Regions from separate parts of the Clostridioides sp. GD02367 genome, predicted to be linked through region 1. Evidence: riboswitches for the same ligand, from Rfam matches in the RefSeq annotation. Region 1 holds a riboswitch; the other holds the start of a gene.
What was found. Region 1 has a riboswitch for lysine ahead of Q3223_RS04180 (aspartate kinase). Riboswitches for the same ligand answer to the same signal wherever they lie in the genome.
Positions count from the first base shown of each region.

Region 2: linked by a shared signal. The riboswitch ahead of Q3223_RS13990 (aspartate-semialdehyde dehydrogenase) and the one ahead of Q3223_RS04180 (aspartate kinase) in region 1 are both predicted to bind lysine.

Region 1 is NZ_JBJODK010000003.1:31,781-39,994, forward strand. It holds gene Q3223_RS04160 (DUF2140 domain-containing protein) at 30-743, shown strand; gene Q3223_RS04165 (hypothetical protein) at 904-1,467, shown strand; gene Q3223_RS04170 (hypothetical protein) at 1,775-3,475, shown strand; gene Q3223_RS04175 (hypothetical protein) at 3,646-4,263, shown strand; lysine riboswitch at 4,374-4,542, shown strand; gene Q3223_RS04180 (aspartate kinase) at 4,624-5,817, shown strand; gene lysA (diaminopimelate decarboxylase) at 5,835-7,127, shown strand; gene Q3223_RS04190 (tetratricopeptide repeat protein) at 7,332-7,988, shown strand; gene Q3223_RS04195 (AI-2E family transporter) at 8,150-8,214, opposite strand, start outside.
Region 2 is NZ_JBJODK010000010.1:126,041-134,254, forward strand. It holds gene dapB (4-hydroxy-tetrahydrodipicolinate reductase) at 30-779, opposite strand; gene dapA (4-hydroxy-tetrahydrodipicolinate synthase) at 846-1,733, opposite strand; gene Q3223_RS13990 (aspartate-semialdehyde dehydrogenase) at 1,850-2,851, opposite strand; lysine riboswitch at 3,029-3,202, opposite strand; gene dapA (4-hydroxy-tetrahydrodipicolinate synthase) at 3,280-4,161, opposite strand; gene Q3223_RS14000 (L-serine ammonia-lyase) at 4,484-5,677, shown strand; gene Q3223_RS14005 (N-acetyldiaminopimelate deacetylase) at 5,883-7,001, shown strand; gene Q3223_RS14010 (small, acid-soluble spore protein, alpha/beta type) at 7,132-7,377, shown strand; gene Q3223_RS14015 (class I SAM-dependent methyltransferase) at 7,364-8,110, shown strand.

The sequences.
Region 1 (8,214 bases):
CTGTTGACAGATTTGTAAAGGAGACGATTATGGGAAAGGTTGCAAAAATTTTATTGAGTTTAATTGTTATTGTTCTAGTGTTTACAGGGATTATTGTATACACTTTGACACCAAAAGAAAGATATGATGTCAGTTCACAAAATAATGAAATTATAGATGAAGAATACTTATCAAAAGGTTCATATATAAATTCCATGGAAGTAGTAAAAAATCCACTTAGAATGGTTGGGAAAGTGTCTGTTTCAGAGGATGAGTTTAGAAATTTAATATATACATTAATGCATAAGCATGGGATTAAAGAGCTTGAAAATAATTTTGTTGAAATGAAAGATGGAAAAATAAAAGTGGCAGGGCCATATAAGGTATTTGGATTAATAAATAGCCAATATGAACTTGAATTGAGACCTACTTTAAAAGGAGAGAATCTAATTGTAAGCCTTGAAAATGTAAAACTTGGTAAATTCAAGATAAGTGATAAGATGTTAGAGAAAATACTAAGTAACTATAATAAAAAAGTTCCATTTGAAGTTAATGGAAATAAGGTTACTTTAGAGAAAAGTTATCTTTATCCAGTAACTCTTAAAAATATATCTATAAAAAAAGGAAATATTGATTTGGATATGGAAGTAGAAATAGATTTGAAGTCACAAATAAATGGGGCATTAGGATATTTGAAGGATTCTGGAAAGGCTCAGGATATACTAAATCATTTGATTAATTTAAAGAAAACAGCTGTTGGTTAAAAATATAGAAAACTTATATTTATATTTTTATTATATTTCATATAACATTGGAGTACTTTAAAATCAAAATTTGTAAAATAACATTTATTGTGTTAGAATGTTCTATGATATTAAGTTGTAAATACGTAATATTATTTAGTTACTAGATTGGGGGGAAATGATGAATAAAGTCTATATTGTAACAACATATACAGGAACTGTATTATCTTACTTAATAAGGAATATAAGTAAAAAACTGTATACACATGTGTCAATATCACTAAATGAAAATTTAAAGCCAATGTATTCTTTTGGGAGATTAAATCCGAGAAATCCGTTTATTGGGGGATTTGTTGAAGAAAATATAAATCAAGGATTATATGCTATAAGAAAAAATACTGTGTGTAGAGTATATTCATTAGAAGTAGATAATTTACAATATGAAAATCTATTTAAAAATATAAAATTAATTAGTGATTATAGAGAAGATTACTATTATGATACAATGGCATTAATATATTTGCCAATGAATATTCATAGACAATCTGAATATAAATATGTATGTTCAAACTTTGTTGCTGATATGTTAGAAAAAAGTGAAATAGACATTTTAAATAAACAATCATTTGAAGTAACACCAAATGATTTTTATAATTTACCTGGTTTAACCTTAGAATATGAAGGTTTATTATCAGAATATAATTCTAGACAACATTCTTATGTATCAAAAATCGCAAACATCTAAAAATTTATTTTAGAGTTTATCATATAAAAACTATTGCTAGATAATTAGGCTGAAGATAGTAGTTTAACTTCGAGAGGATTAAGAATTCGTAAATCTTAGTTAGAATACTTTCTTCAGTTTTTAAATTTTAGTGATTATCTGTATTTTTACAGTATTTTTGGGGTATATAGATAAGATATAATTGAATAAAATATCTATATAAATGTATAAAGATATCTTAACACATAAATAAATATGATAAATATTTATTTTTTGTAAATATATGGATATAATAGTAATAATAACATTTTGTAGAGAGGAGTATTAAATGAAACGATATCTTAAAACATATGGAGTTGCAATAATAATTGTAGCAATTTATGCATTTATTAAATTACCTGTACTTAGATTAGATTTCACATCTTTATTTTCAGTAGGAATAATTTTCTTTGTTGTGGCAGGAATACTAGATATGATGTTAGATAGAAATGAAAGAACATCTAAACTTGCTAAATATAATTTTTCAATAGCAATAGCTTTACTTGTGTATATTGTAGTTGTACCTTTTATAACTTCTACACCTGTATTTCATGCAAAGGCATATAAAGAATTATTAGGAAAAGTAACTGAAAGTAAATTTACTGACGACATTAGTCCTGTCAGTGTAAATGACATTCGTCTTGTAGATGAAGATATGGCCATGAAATTGGGAGATAAAAAGCTTGGAGAAGTTCCAGCTATAGGTAGTGTGTCAAAATTAGGAAAATTCCATATACAAAATGTGGATGGAGAATTGTACTGGGTTGCACCTCTTGTTCATAGAGACATAATTAAGTGGGTAACATCTTTAAGTGGTTCAAGTGGTTATGTAAAAGTATCTGCAAGTAACCCTCAAGATGTTCAATTAGTTCAAGAAATAGATGGAAAACCAATAAAGATAGTATATCAACCAGAAGCTTACTTGCATCAAGATTTACAGAGACATTTATACATACATGGTGTGGTAAATGTTGGTATGACAGATTTTACCCTTGAAATAAATGATGAAGGGAAACCTTATTGGGTTGTAAGTTTATATGAGCATAAAATTGGTTATGGAGGAGCAAATGCTACAGGAATAGCTACTGTTGATGCAGAAACTGGAAAAATAAATGTTTACAATGTTAAAAATACACCTAAATGGGTGGATAGAATCCAGCCACAAGAATTTATAACAGACCAGATTAAAGACTGGGGAGTTTATGTTAATGGATTTTTAAATTCTGTTATATCAGAAAAAGGAGTACTAGTGCCAACAGAAGGAACATCATTAGTTTATGGAAATGATAATAGGTCTTATTGGTATACAGGTATAACATCTTCAGGAGGAGATGAATCTACAATTGGATTTATGTTAGTTGACTCTAGAACAAAAGAAGCTAAATTATATAAGCAACCAGGAGCTACTGAGACAGCTGCAATGAAATCAGCTGAAGGTAATGTTCAAGAAAAGAATTATGAAGCAACATTCCCTGTAATGTATAATATATTAGGTCAACCAACATATGTATCATCGTTAAAAGATAAGGCTGGTCTTGTAAAGAGAGTTGCATTTGTATCTGTTGAAGATTATAATGTGCTTGGTTTAGGTGAAGATAAAAACGAAGCATTGAGAAACTATAAAGATTCATTAGAATCTAAGGGTAATGATTTAAAACTGGATAATGATTTAAAAGATGAAGTCATAGAAGGTACAGTGACAAGAATAAGTCCAGATGTACGAGGTGGAAATACTAATTATTATGTGACTTTAGATTCAAATAAAGAGATAATATTCAAAGCTACTTCAAAAGTATCTAGTGAATTGCCATTGACTCAAGTTGGAGATAAAGTCAAAATATCATATTCAAAAGAATTATCTGGTGTAATTGAAATGTCAGAATTTGATAACCTAAATATTGCAAACTTTGAAGATAAAAAAGCAAAAGAGGGAACAGGAACTGACGAAAATACAAACTCTCAAGGTTCTGAGAATCAAGATAATGTATAGTTTAACTTAAAAAAATCGAAAATAGTATTTAATATATTAATAGCTAGTTTTTATAAAATTTATTTTTATAAAAACTAGCTATTTTATTTTAATTCTTTGTAAATTTAATGTCATAAAATTAATATAATATTAGTACAACTTTGCAAATAATACTTCAAGGAGAATGTACTATGACTAATATGGAAAAAGAGATATTGCTTTTAATTAGCAGGGTTAGATGTGTTACAGAAGCTCAATTTAGAAAAATTTATGGAGACCAAAAGAGATATAATAAAAAAAACTTTAAAAAAACCTTGAGAAAAATGTGTAGTGAGTATACACTTAAAAAATATCCTTGTGATGTAGATTATTATAATTACAAAGACCTCTCATACGTATACTATTTGAATGGTAGTAAACTTTTTAAGGGAGATGATTTAATAAAGGCTCTAGTAGGGTCAGAATTAGTTGTTAGAATCAATACTGCAGGTTGTGATGTAAAAAGATTCTACCGAAATGTTAGTGTGGATGATATGAAATATGATTTATTTATTGAATATACAGACCAATTTGGTAATATAAAACAGGTTCTAGTAGATGTTGATTTAAATAATGAAATAGATATTTCTAAATATGAAAATCTTTCTAGAAAGATAGATAAATCTACAATTCCATTTTTTAAAGTGCCAAACGTTTTGGTAGTTACACCAGATAATCTATCTGAATTAAATGATTTAGAGAGATATGATAGTGAGTATAGTATAAATTTTATAGATTTAGGATTAAATAAACTATTTAATTGTATATAACCTAATTTTAAAAAAGAGAATTATAGATTTGCCACATTTTGTAAAATAATTGTTGCAATATTATATAGAATGTGATAAAACTATATTAATAAATTAATTAAAAATAATGAGCCTAGGGTAGAGGTAGCTATATTCAATAGTATTCAATAGGAGCTGGTAAGTGTTGATGATTGATGAAAGGGTCTATAGCCGAAGAAAATTTGTTGACGGATGGATTTTCTGGACTTATGCAGAATATGTATAAGGCTGTCACTTTTAAAGTGATGAGCTACAAGGTTACTTGGTCTATGAGATTTACACGTCCAAAGTATACCTTTGGGCGTTTTTATTTATCAAAATTTAACTTGAGGGGGAAAAAGCATGAGTATAATTGTTCAAAAATATGGTGGAAGTTCGGTGGCAGATACTGATAAAATAAAATCAATTGCAGAAAACATAATAGAACGAAGAAAAGAAAATCCACAAATGGTAATAGTTGTGTCTGCCATGGGTAAATCCACTGATGAATATATAAAGTTGGCTAAAGAATTGAGTAATGAACCTAGTAAAAGAGAATTGGATGCTTTGATGTCTACTGGAGAAATGATTTCAGCTTCTTTATTATCAATAGCATTAAATGCACTTGGATGTAAGGCTGTAAGTTATAATGCTTATCAGCTAAATATAAAAACAAGTGGTCTTCATGGGAAGTCTCAAATTGATGATATAAATGTAAATAGAATTAAAAATAGTTTAGATGAAGGAAATGTCGTAATAGTAACTGGATTTCAAGGAATCAATGAAGATGGTGATGTAACTACTCTTGGGAGAGGTGGTTCAGACACATCTGCTGTGGCTCTTGCAGTTAAATTAAATGGGAAATGTGAGATATATACAGATGTTGATGGAATCTATTTTACAGACCCAAGAAAATATTCAAAGGCTAGTAAACTTGATGAGATTGAATATGAAGAAATGCTTGAGTTAGCAAGTTTAGGAGCACAAGTAATGCATTCAAGAAGTATAGAACTTGCACAAAAATATGGTGTTGAAATTTATGTTGGACGTACATGTGGTACAGTAAAAGGAACATATATAAGAGGGGGAAAAGATATGAAATTAGAGGATAAAGTAATAACAGGATTAGCTACTAGTGATGACGATAGCTCTATAACAATCAAAGATTTTAAAGCAGAAAATATATCTAGTTTATTTGAAGATATAGCAACTATAGGGATAAGTGTAGATATGATAAGTCAGACTGCACCTATCTTAGATAAAATAAGTGTATCATTTACAGTTCCAAAAGAAGAATTAGGAGAATGTAAGAAGATAGTATCTAAGTACACAGATGAAGAACATGTAGTGGTTGATAATAATATCACTAAATTCTCTTTGGTAGGTCTTGGCATGAAAAATACTTCTGGAGTTGCTGCTAAGGTATTTAAGATATTCAATGAAAATGGTATAATGATAAAACTTATAACTACATCAGAAATTCGTATAACATGTGCTATAAATTCTGATGATAAGCAAATAGCTATAGAAAAAATAGCAGAAGTATTTAATATATAAAATTTGGGGAGGATATTATGAAACTTCATGGAACTATGACTGTAAATGATAATGAATTATATATTGGAGGAGTGAGTTGTTTAGAGCTTAGTGAAAAATATCAAACTCCACTTTATGTATTTGATGAAGCTTTGGTAAGACAAAACTGTAGAGAATATGTAGAATATTTTAAAGCCAAAGATGGAAAAAACAAGGTTGCTTATGCAGGTAAAGCTTTTTTACCTATTTATATGTGTAATCTTATAAATGAAGAACAAATGTGCCTAGATGTAGTTTCAGGAGGCGAATTATATACAGCCTACAAATCAAATTTCCCTATGGAAAAAGTTTTCTTCCATGGAAATAATAAGACTAAAGAAGAAATAAATATGGGATTAGATTTAGGTGTAGGTAAGTTTGTAGTAGACAATTTTTATGAATTGGATTTGATTGAAAAGTTATGTGAAGAAAAAGGTAAAGTTCAAGAAATATATTTTAGAATAACACCTGGAATAGAGGCTCATACACACGATTATATAAAAACTGGACAGATAGATTCTAAATTTGGATTTGCCTTAGTGAATGGAGATTTATTTAGAGCAATAGAGAAATTGAGTGAATACAAGAATATAAGACTTGTGGGTCTTCATGCTCATATAGGCTCACAAATATTTGATGTAGAGCCATACATAGATACAGTGGACATAATGATGAACTTAGTAAAAGAGATAAAAGAAAAATTCAATATACAGTTAACAGAAATTGACTTAGGTGGAGGTGTAGGGGTTTATTACAGTAAAGAAGATAAGCCTAAGACTATAAAAGAATTCTGTGAGACTATAATTGCTAAAGCGGAAAGTTCATGTAAAGAGCTTGGGATAGAAGTACCTATATTGGTAATAGAACCAGGAAGATCAATAGTTGCAAATGCAGGAAGCACATTGTATACAGTAGGTTCAATAAAAGATATAAAAGATGTTAGAGTTTATGTAAGTGTAGATGGAGGTATGACAGATAATGTAAGACCTTCTCTGTATCAAGCTAGTTATGAGTGTAGTATTGTAAATAAAATTAACCATGAGACTATGAATCATGTAACAATAGCTGGAAAATGTTGTGAAAGTGGAGATATATTGATTGGGGATATAGATATAATGGATATTAAAAGTGGAGACATACTTATAACGACATCAACAGGTGCATATGGGTATTCAATGTCTTCAAATTATAATAAAATACCAAGAGCAGCAGTAGTATCAGTATTTGATGGAAATGATAAGGTAATATGTAAGAGACAAAGTTATGAAGATTTATTAGCTTTAGAAGTATAGAATGAAAATTAAATATTAAGTTTATTATAAGTAGATTTACTAAGGTATATATGGCTCTAAATTAATTTTTAGTTTGTTGTAGTTATACATAGCATATCTACTTATTTTTTTCTTTTACTAACAAATTTCTTGTAATAAATATAAAATATTTTAAAAACTTCCTAATTATGATAAAATTTAAAGTATATAACAAGGAGGGGTTTAATGAGAGGAAGAGTAATTTTATTAATATCGATATTATCTATATTTCTTGTAGGATGTTCATTTAATAATAAAGATGAAATAAATTTAACTGAGCAAGGAAAAACATACTTAGAAAAACATGACTATAAAAAAGCTATGGAATCATTGTCCTCTGCATTAGAAGAAGACAATACTAATGAGAATGCAAGGGCTATGTATATGCAAGCTATGAGAATGTCAAATATGACTGAGTTTGAAGAAGCGAAAAATTATGAGGATGCAATTAAGGAACTTAAGCTTATAGAGAAAATAAAAAATGGTTCATCTGTTATTAAAGAAGAAGCAACTAAAAAGAAAGAAGAATTAACTAAATTAGAAAAAGAACAAAATGAAGCAGAAGAGCAAAGAAAGAAAAAGGCAAAAGATACAGCAGGAGAAGATAGGTACAGAGTAGAATCAGACGCAAGAAAAACTTCTTATAGTAGAAATAGTAAAACTAATAAATCTAGTTCTAAAAATAACAGTAAAAAATCAGATGATGATAAATCTGATAATAATAGTAGCTCTTCTCAGAATCAAGAAAAACCAAATAATAATCCAGCACCAACACCACCTTCTCCAGATACTAGTGGTGGAGCAGAGAGTGGAGAAAATTCTCAAAGTTCAAATAATCAATAAATATAAAATGTGCATATATTTTTAATAAATAAAATATGCATTATAAAAAATTAGCTCTTAGCAAATTGTTTTTGCTAAGGGCTAATTTTTTATAAAATAGTTCAATAAAAAGCAACTAAATTTGAAATTAAAAATTTAAAAGTATATACAATAAATATAAGTTATTGTAGCCGATTATCTATATATTTATCAACATAAGTTTTTACAACAGCTGCTATTGGCACTG
Region 2 (8,214 bases), on a different contig from region 1:
AACTGTGTGTCCTCATTATATTATTGTTATTATCCTAACATGCTGTCCATATTATAAAATCCTGGTTTTTGTTTAACTAAGTATTTAGCAGCAGCTATAGAACCACTTGCAAAGATACCACGAGATTGGGCTTGATGGCTTATTGTAAGGACTTCATTATCTCCTGCAAATAGAGCATCATGTTCACCAACAATATTTCCACCTCTTATAGCATGAATACCAACTTCGTTTGGTTGTCTTTTTGCGCTACGACCATATCTACCATAATTATTTTCAACATTTGGTAAAACCTCTTTTATAGCGTTAGCAATCATAACAGCTGTGCCACTTGGGGCATCTACTTTTCTGTTGTGATGTTTTTCTATTATTTCTATATCAAATCCTTCTAATAATTTAGCTGCATCTTTAACTAATTTCACTAATACATTTACACCAAGAGACATATTATATGATTGGAATACAGGAATAACTTTAGCCGCTTCATGTATTTTGTTCATTTCTTCATCATTATATCCAGTAGTAGCAATTACTAAAGGTGTCTTAGTCTTTAAAACATAAGATAAGATATTATCTAAATTAGAGTGATGAGAAAAATCTATAACTACATCAACTTCTTCAACTATAGTGCTCATGTCTTCGTAGATTTTAAGGTCACCTTCACAACTATCCATACCTCTAGCTGCAACACAAACCAATTCTAATTCACTATCTTCTCTTATAGTATCGGCTAAAATCTTACCCATTTTTCCATCATAACCAGTTGCTATAACTTTTAACATAATTTCCTCCTATGATTAAGGGCTAACTTTTGACCAAACCTATTTTTTACCATGCATCAATTTTTACTATGCATTAACTTTTAGTCCAAAGTTAACTAATTCTTTCTTTAATACTTCTAAATTTGCTGGGTCCATTTCTGCTAGAGGTAATCTTAAATCTCCAACATTGAATCCTAGTAAATTCATTGCAGTCTTAACTGGTATAGGATTTACTTCTATAAATAAAGCTGCTATTAGAGCATCCATACCAAGTTGTAATTTTCTAGAACCTTCTATATCGCCTTCAAAGAATTTGGCTACTAAATCGTGAGTTTCTTGAGGGCAAACATTAGCAAGTACTGATATAACTCCTTGACCTCCTAAAGATAATAAAGGAAGTATAGTATCATCATTACCAGAGTAGATAGCAAAATCATCTGGAACTAAACTAGCTATTTCTGCAACCTGTCCTAGGTCTCCACTAGCTTCTTTTACAGCAACTATATTATCTATTTTAGCAAGTTCAACTATAAGGCTAGGACTTATATTTACACAAGTTCTTCCAGGGACATTGTAAAGTATAATTGGAAGTTTGACACTGTTAGCTATTGTTTCAAAATGACGTTTAAGTCCAGCTTTATTAGCTTTATTGTAATAAGGAGTTATGATTAATAGAGCATCTACTCCTAATTTTTCAGCTTCTTGGCTTAGATTAACTGAGTGCATAGTATCATTAGAACCACTTCCAGCTATAACAGGAACTCTTTTATTAACTTTTTCTACAACATACTTAATAGTAGCAAGTTGTTCTTCATCAGTCATAGTATTAGCTTCACCAGTAGTACCACAAGATACTATAGCATCAGTACCATTAGCTATCTGGTATTCAACCAATTCGCCTAATTTGTCAAAATCAACTTTGTTATCCTTTGTAAATGGTGTAACTAGAGCAACAGCAGAACCTTTAAATATCATATAAAATCAATCCCCTCTTTTTTATTTTTGTGTTTTATATTACAGTTACTTCTAATGCTTGTTTTTATATTATTATTAATATTTTACAAAATTATATATTTATACAAGTTTGTATATTATACTAAATCGTATGATAAAGCCATTTCAGCTATTTGAATTGCATTAGTTGCAGCACCTTTTCTGATATTGTCAGCTACAACCCAAAGATTTACACCATTGTCAACACTGAAGTCTCTTCTTATTCTTCCAACAAATACTTCATCTCTATTGTCAAATTCTACAGCAGTTGGATATTCATTATTAGCAGGATTATCAACTACTACAACCCCTGGAGCTTCTTCAAGTGTTTTTACCAAGTCTTCTAATTCAAATGGATTGTTAAATTCAACGTTTATAGATTCACTATGACCATTTCTCACTGGAACTCTTACAGTAGTTGCAGTTATTTTTAAGTCGTAATTATTAAGTATTTTCATAGTTTCATTTACCATTTTCATTTCTTCCTTAGTATATCCATTTTCAGTAAATGAATCTATATGAGGAAGACAATTGTAAGATATTTGGTGAGGGTAGAATCCAGTAGGATTACCATTCATCCCTTTCTCTAAATCTTCAACACCTTTAACACCAGAACCAGATACAGCTTGGTAAGTAGAGTATACTACTCTCTTAATTTTGTACTTATCATCAAGTGGCTTAAGAGGAACCATAGCTTGTATAGTAGAGCAGTTAGGATTAGCTATTATGCCCTTGTGTTCTTTTATTGCTTCAGGATTTACTTCAGGAACTACTAAAGGAACATCTGGGTCCATTCTCCAGTGACTAGAATTATCCACTACTAAGATTCCATTTGATGCTGCTATTGGAGCATACTTTTCACTAATACTTCCTCCAGCAGAGAATAGTGCTATTTGTATACCTCTATCAGTAAATGAAGTTTCCTTTAATTCTTCTACTATATATTCTTTACCACAAAATATTACTTTAGAACCAGCTGATTTAGAAGAAGAGAATAAAAATAGATTTTCTATTGGAAAATTTCTTTCTTCTAATACTTTTAAAAATGTTCTACCTACCATTCCAGTAGCACCAACTATCGCTACGTTTACTTTTTTCATATAAATTCACCCCAATTTTAAATTATTAAAACATTATTTTATTTGATTTTAGTTATACAAGTAAGATATGTTAATATTTTTTTATATCCAAAAACTTTAATATTATATTAACAACTTTAATTATATACAAAAAACGTACAAAGGTATACTTTGTACGTCTAATTTATCACTCAAAGTAAACCCTGTAGCTCATCACTTATAATATAAGTGACAGTATTACACATGTTATGTGTAATCCCAGAAAATATAATTGCAAGAAATATTTTCTTCGGCTGTAAATCCTTTTTCCAATCATTAACACCTGCCAGCTACTATTGGATACTCTTAGTTACAGCTACCTCTACCCTAGGTTAATAGGATATTAAAATTTGATTATTCTAATAATAATACATATTTAAGAAAAAATCAACTTATTTATATAAATATTGCTAAAATTTAAATCCAAAATTTGTCAATTCTTGTTTTAATACATTAAGATTAGTTTCTTCCATTTCAGCTAGAGGAAGTCTTAAATCTCCAACATTAAAACCTAAAATATTCATGGCAGTTTTAACTGGCACTGGATTTACTTCTATAAATAAGGCAGCAATTAAAGCATCCATATCAAGTTGTAATTTTTTTGAGCCTTCAATATCACCTTTAAAGAATTTAGTTACTAAGTCATGTGTCTCCTTAGGGCAAATGTTAGCAAGCACAGAGATAACACCACTTCCACCTAATGATAATAGTGGTAATATAGTGTCATCATTACCGGAGTATATAGCAAAGTCTTCAGGTACTAATTTAGCTATTTCTGCAACTTGAGCTAAATCTCCACTTGCTTCCTTTACAGCAACTATATTATCTATTTTAGCAAGTTCAGCCACAACAGATGGCTTTATATTTACTTTAGTTCTTCCAGGTACATTGTATAAAATAATTGGTAACTTAACGCTATTTGCTATTGTTTCAAAGTGAAGTTTAAGACCTTTTTCATTAGTCTTATTATAGTAAGGAGTTATTATTAAAAGTCCATCAACTCCTAATTTTTCAGCTTCTTGACTCATATGAACAGACAACATAGTATTGTTTGAACCAGTACCTGCAATGACAGGTATTCTTTTGTTAACTTTTTCAACTGTATATTTTATTACAGCAAAAATTTCAGATTCACTCATAGTAGTTGCCTCACCTGTTGTTCCACAAACAACTAGTGCATCTGTATCATTCTCAATGTGGTATTCGATTAATTCACCTAATTTTTCGAAGTTGACATTATTATCCTCTGTGAATGGGGTAACTAAAGCAACAGCAGAACCTTTAAATAACATATAATCAAATCTCCTTTTTTATCTAAATTTAATTTTTTAAGTACAATAATAATTATAGTACAAATTAATTAATTTTAATAGGTATAGTTAATATCTTAACTGTTTAAATAAGATATTTATATTATATTAATATTAGAAAAATTTGAAATAAATGTTTTATTCTCAAAATATGCATATTAATTTAATAAAATATACCAAAATGGAAATAAAAAATAAATTTTATGCGAATTTAATAACTAATAATTAATATATTTAGGTTATAATAAATATGTGCGTAAAATCTAATAATAAGTAATAATACCGTAAATTTAGGAGGAATAATATGGATACTTTAAAGGAACTTTTTAAAATAGGAAGTGGGCCTTCAAGTTCTCATACTATGGGACCACAAAGAGCAGCAGAAAGATTTAAAAATGAAAATCCAGATGCAGAAAGTTTTAGAGCAATATTATATGGTAGTTTGGCAGCCACAGGTAAAGGTCACTTAACTGACTATATAATTGAAAAAACGATATCGCCAAAAAAAGTTGAAATCGTTTGGGAAGAAGATATTATAAAAGATTTTCATCCAAATGGAATGAAGTTTGAAGCTTTAGATAAAGAAGGAAATGTAACGGCTGAATGGACTGTATATTCTGTAGGTGGAGGAACTATAGCAGAAGAAGGTCAAAGAAATAGCAAAAGCAACAGTATATATCATCTAGATACTATGGATGAGATAGTAAAATGGTGTAAGGAAAATAATAAGACTTTAGTAGATTTTGTGTTGGAATGTGAACCAGAAGACATAAAAGATTATATAAAAACTATAAAAGATGCTATGAGAAAATCTATTGATGATGGATTAAGCACAGATGAAATAATACCAGGTAAATTATTATTAAAAAGAAGAGCAAGTACGTTTTATAATGCATACCAAAAAGATAAAAACTTCTCAACACTTGTATATGCATATGCACTAGCAGCTTCTGAGCAAAATGCTTCTGGTAATATCATAGTTACAGCGCCAACTTGTGGTTCTGCTGGTGTAATTCCAGGAATATTCTTTGCAATGCAAGATTTCTATAAGTATGATGACCAAAAAATAATTGAAGCACTACTTGTGGCTGGGATAATAGGTAATATAATAAAGACTAACGCATCAATATCTGGAGCAGAGGTAGGGTGTCAAGGTGAGGTTGGTGCAGCTTGTTCTATGGCAGCAGCGGCAGTAGCATACTTAAAAGGTGGTACTATAGACCATATTGAATATGCAGCAGAAATAGCACTTGAACATCATCTAGGAATGACTTGTGACCCTGTATATGGATACGTTCAAATTCCATGTATAGAAAGAAATGCTATGGCAGCTCAAAGAGCTTATGATGCAGCTAATTATGCATTATTAACTGATGGCTCACATTCTGTCTCCTTGGACCAAGTTGTTGAAACAATGAAAGAAACTGGTATAGACATGATGGATAAATATAAAGAAACTGCTAAGGGTGGACTTGCTAAACATTTCTTCTCTTGCTAAAAAATAAAATTTTTAAGTAATAATTCCCCTGTTTTGATTTATGAAACAGGGGAATTATTATTAATGGTGAATTATTTAATAATGCAAAATATTTTTATATTAAATTTAATTTTTTACTTTTAATTAGTATAGTTTGTTATATAATGTTTTAATTATGAGGGATATAGAAATATTTTTTAATAAATTAAAATTTGGAGGAGATTACATGAGAGAGGCATCATATTTACAAGAGCAACTTTATAAACATAGAAAGGCATTAAATCCAATTGCAGAGATTGGAAGAAAAGAATATAAAACTTCAAAATACATAAGAGATTATCTTGATAAATTGGGGATTAAGTATGAAGTTTACTTAGAAACAGGTATAGTAGGAATAATAGAAGGCAAAAAACCTAAAAAAGATATAGCTTTTAGAGCAGATATAGATGGGCTTCATAGTGAGGAAGGTGTAAAGCATTTATGTGGTCATGATGGACATGCCACTATATTACTTGGATTAATTGAATATTTGAATGATAACAAAGAACAACTGAATGATAATATAGTATTCATATTCCAACCAGCAGAAGAAGGTCCAGGGGGAGCAAAAGCTTTAATAAATGAAGGTGTACTTAGAAAATATAATGTTGATGAAATATATGGACTTCATATATATCCAGAGTTGCCAGAAGGTTATGTTGGTACAAGAGAAGGATACTTTATGGCTCAAATAGGAGACATTGATATAGAAATAGTGTCTAAAAGTGGACACGGTGCTATGCCACAAAATGGAATTGATGGGATAGTTATAGCTTCAAACTTTGTAAGTTCACTTCAAACTATAGTATCAAGAAATATAAGCCCAATAGACAATGCAGTATTGACTATTGGTAGAATTGAAGGTGGAGCTAGAAGAAACATAATAGCTGAAAATATAAAGATGGAAGGTACAATGAGATGCTTCAGCCCAGAAGTATATGAGAAGATGAAGCTTAGAGTTAGAGAACTTGCTAGAGGGTTTGAACTGGCTTATAACTGTAAGGTTAATATAAACATCATAGACGATTATATTGCTGTTAAAAATGACAAGGATTTATATCAAGAATTTGTAACAGCTGTTGGAAATGATAGTGTTGTGGAGTTAGAGCCACTTATGATATCAGAAGATTTTTCTTATTATCAAAAAGAAGTTCCAGGTTTATTTTTTATGTTAGGTTCAAGAAATGAGGAAAAAGGATTTGTAAATGGTCTTCATAATATAAACTTTAATTTTGATGAAAAGATATGTGTAAACGCACTGAATGTCTATGCAAAATTATTAAAATATAAAGGAGCTATAGATTAAGAAATAATTTATAAAAATTAAAAAGTAGAGATACTTAAATCTAAAAAGATGTGAATTGATAAATACCCCTTACATATTTGTATAAATTTCTTTTAATTGACAAAAATACAAATATGAAGGGGTGATTTTTTTGAAAGAAAATATGCAAAGAGAAAAGAAGATAACTAATGGTAAGAATACTAAAATATTGACAAATGATGATATAATGAAATATGAGATAGCCTCAGAACTAGGTCTTATGGACAAAGTTGGAGAACGTGGATGGGCAGGGCTTACAGCTAAGGAAGCTGGAAGAATTGGAGGTATGCTTACATCACGCAAAAAGAGGCTGAAAAAGATTGTGGAGGGGCAGAATAAAAAGGATGAGTCAATATAGCGATTTTGCGTTTGTATACGATGAACTTATGAATGAAGTTGATTATGAAGGCTGGGTTAAATATATAGAAGATATAATAGCTGATGAAGGTGTAAAAGTAAAAAATATATTGGAATTGGCATGTGGTACAGGTAATCTTACAATTCCATTAACTAAAAAAGATTATGATATAGCTGGTATCGATATATCTGATGAGATGCTTAGTGTAGCAAGAGAAAAAGCAGAAAAAGAAGGCGTAGAATTGGTTTTACTTCAACAAGATATATCAGAACTAGATTTTGAAATATCTGATTTAGATTGTGTGCTTTGTGCTTGTGATGGATTCAACTATATAACCTATGATGATGATTTGGAAAATGTATTTTCAAAGACATATGAATTATTAAAAAAAGATGGAATATTTATATTTGATATAAGTTCGTTTTATAAATTAGCCAACATATTAGGAAACAATATGTATGGTGAAAATAGAGATGATATAGCCTATATGTGGCAAAATTACTTTGATGATGAAGAAAATCTAATTGAAATGGAACTGACATTTTTTATTAAAGATGAAGATGGAAAGTTTGAAAGGTTTGAAGAAGTACATCAACAAAGGGCGTACACTGAAGATGAAATAGTTGATATGCTTAAAGAATCTGGATTTAAATATATAAAATCTTATGGAGATTTTACATTTAATGAACCTAATGAAGAAAGTCAAAGAATATTTTTTGTATGTAAAAAATAAGATATTTTTGTATGTAAAAAAATTTTGTATATAGAATATAAATGTCATATAAAAATACAACAAATACAAGTTTATATATTAAAACAAAGTGATGATGTTTTATG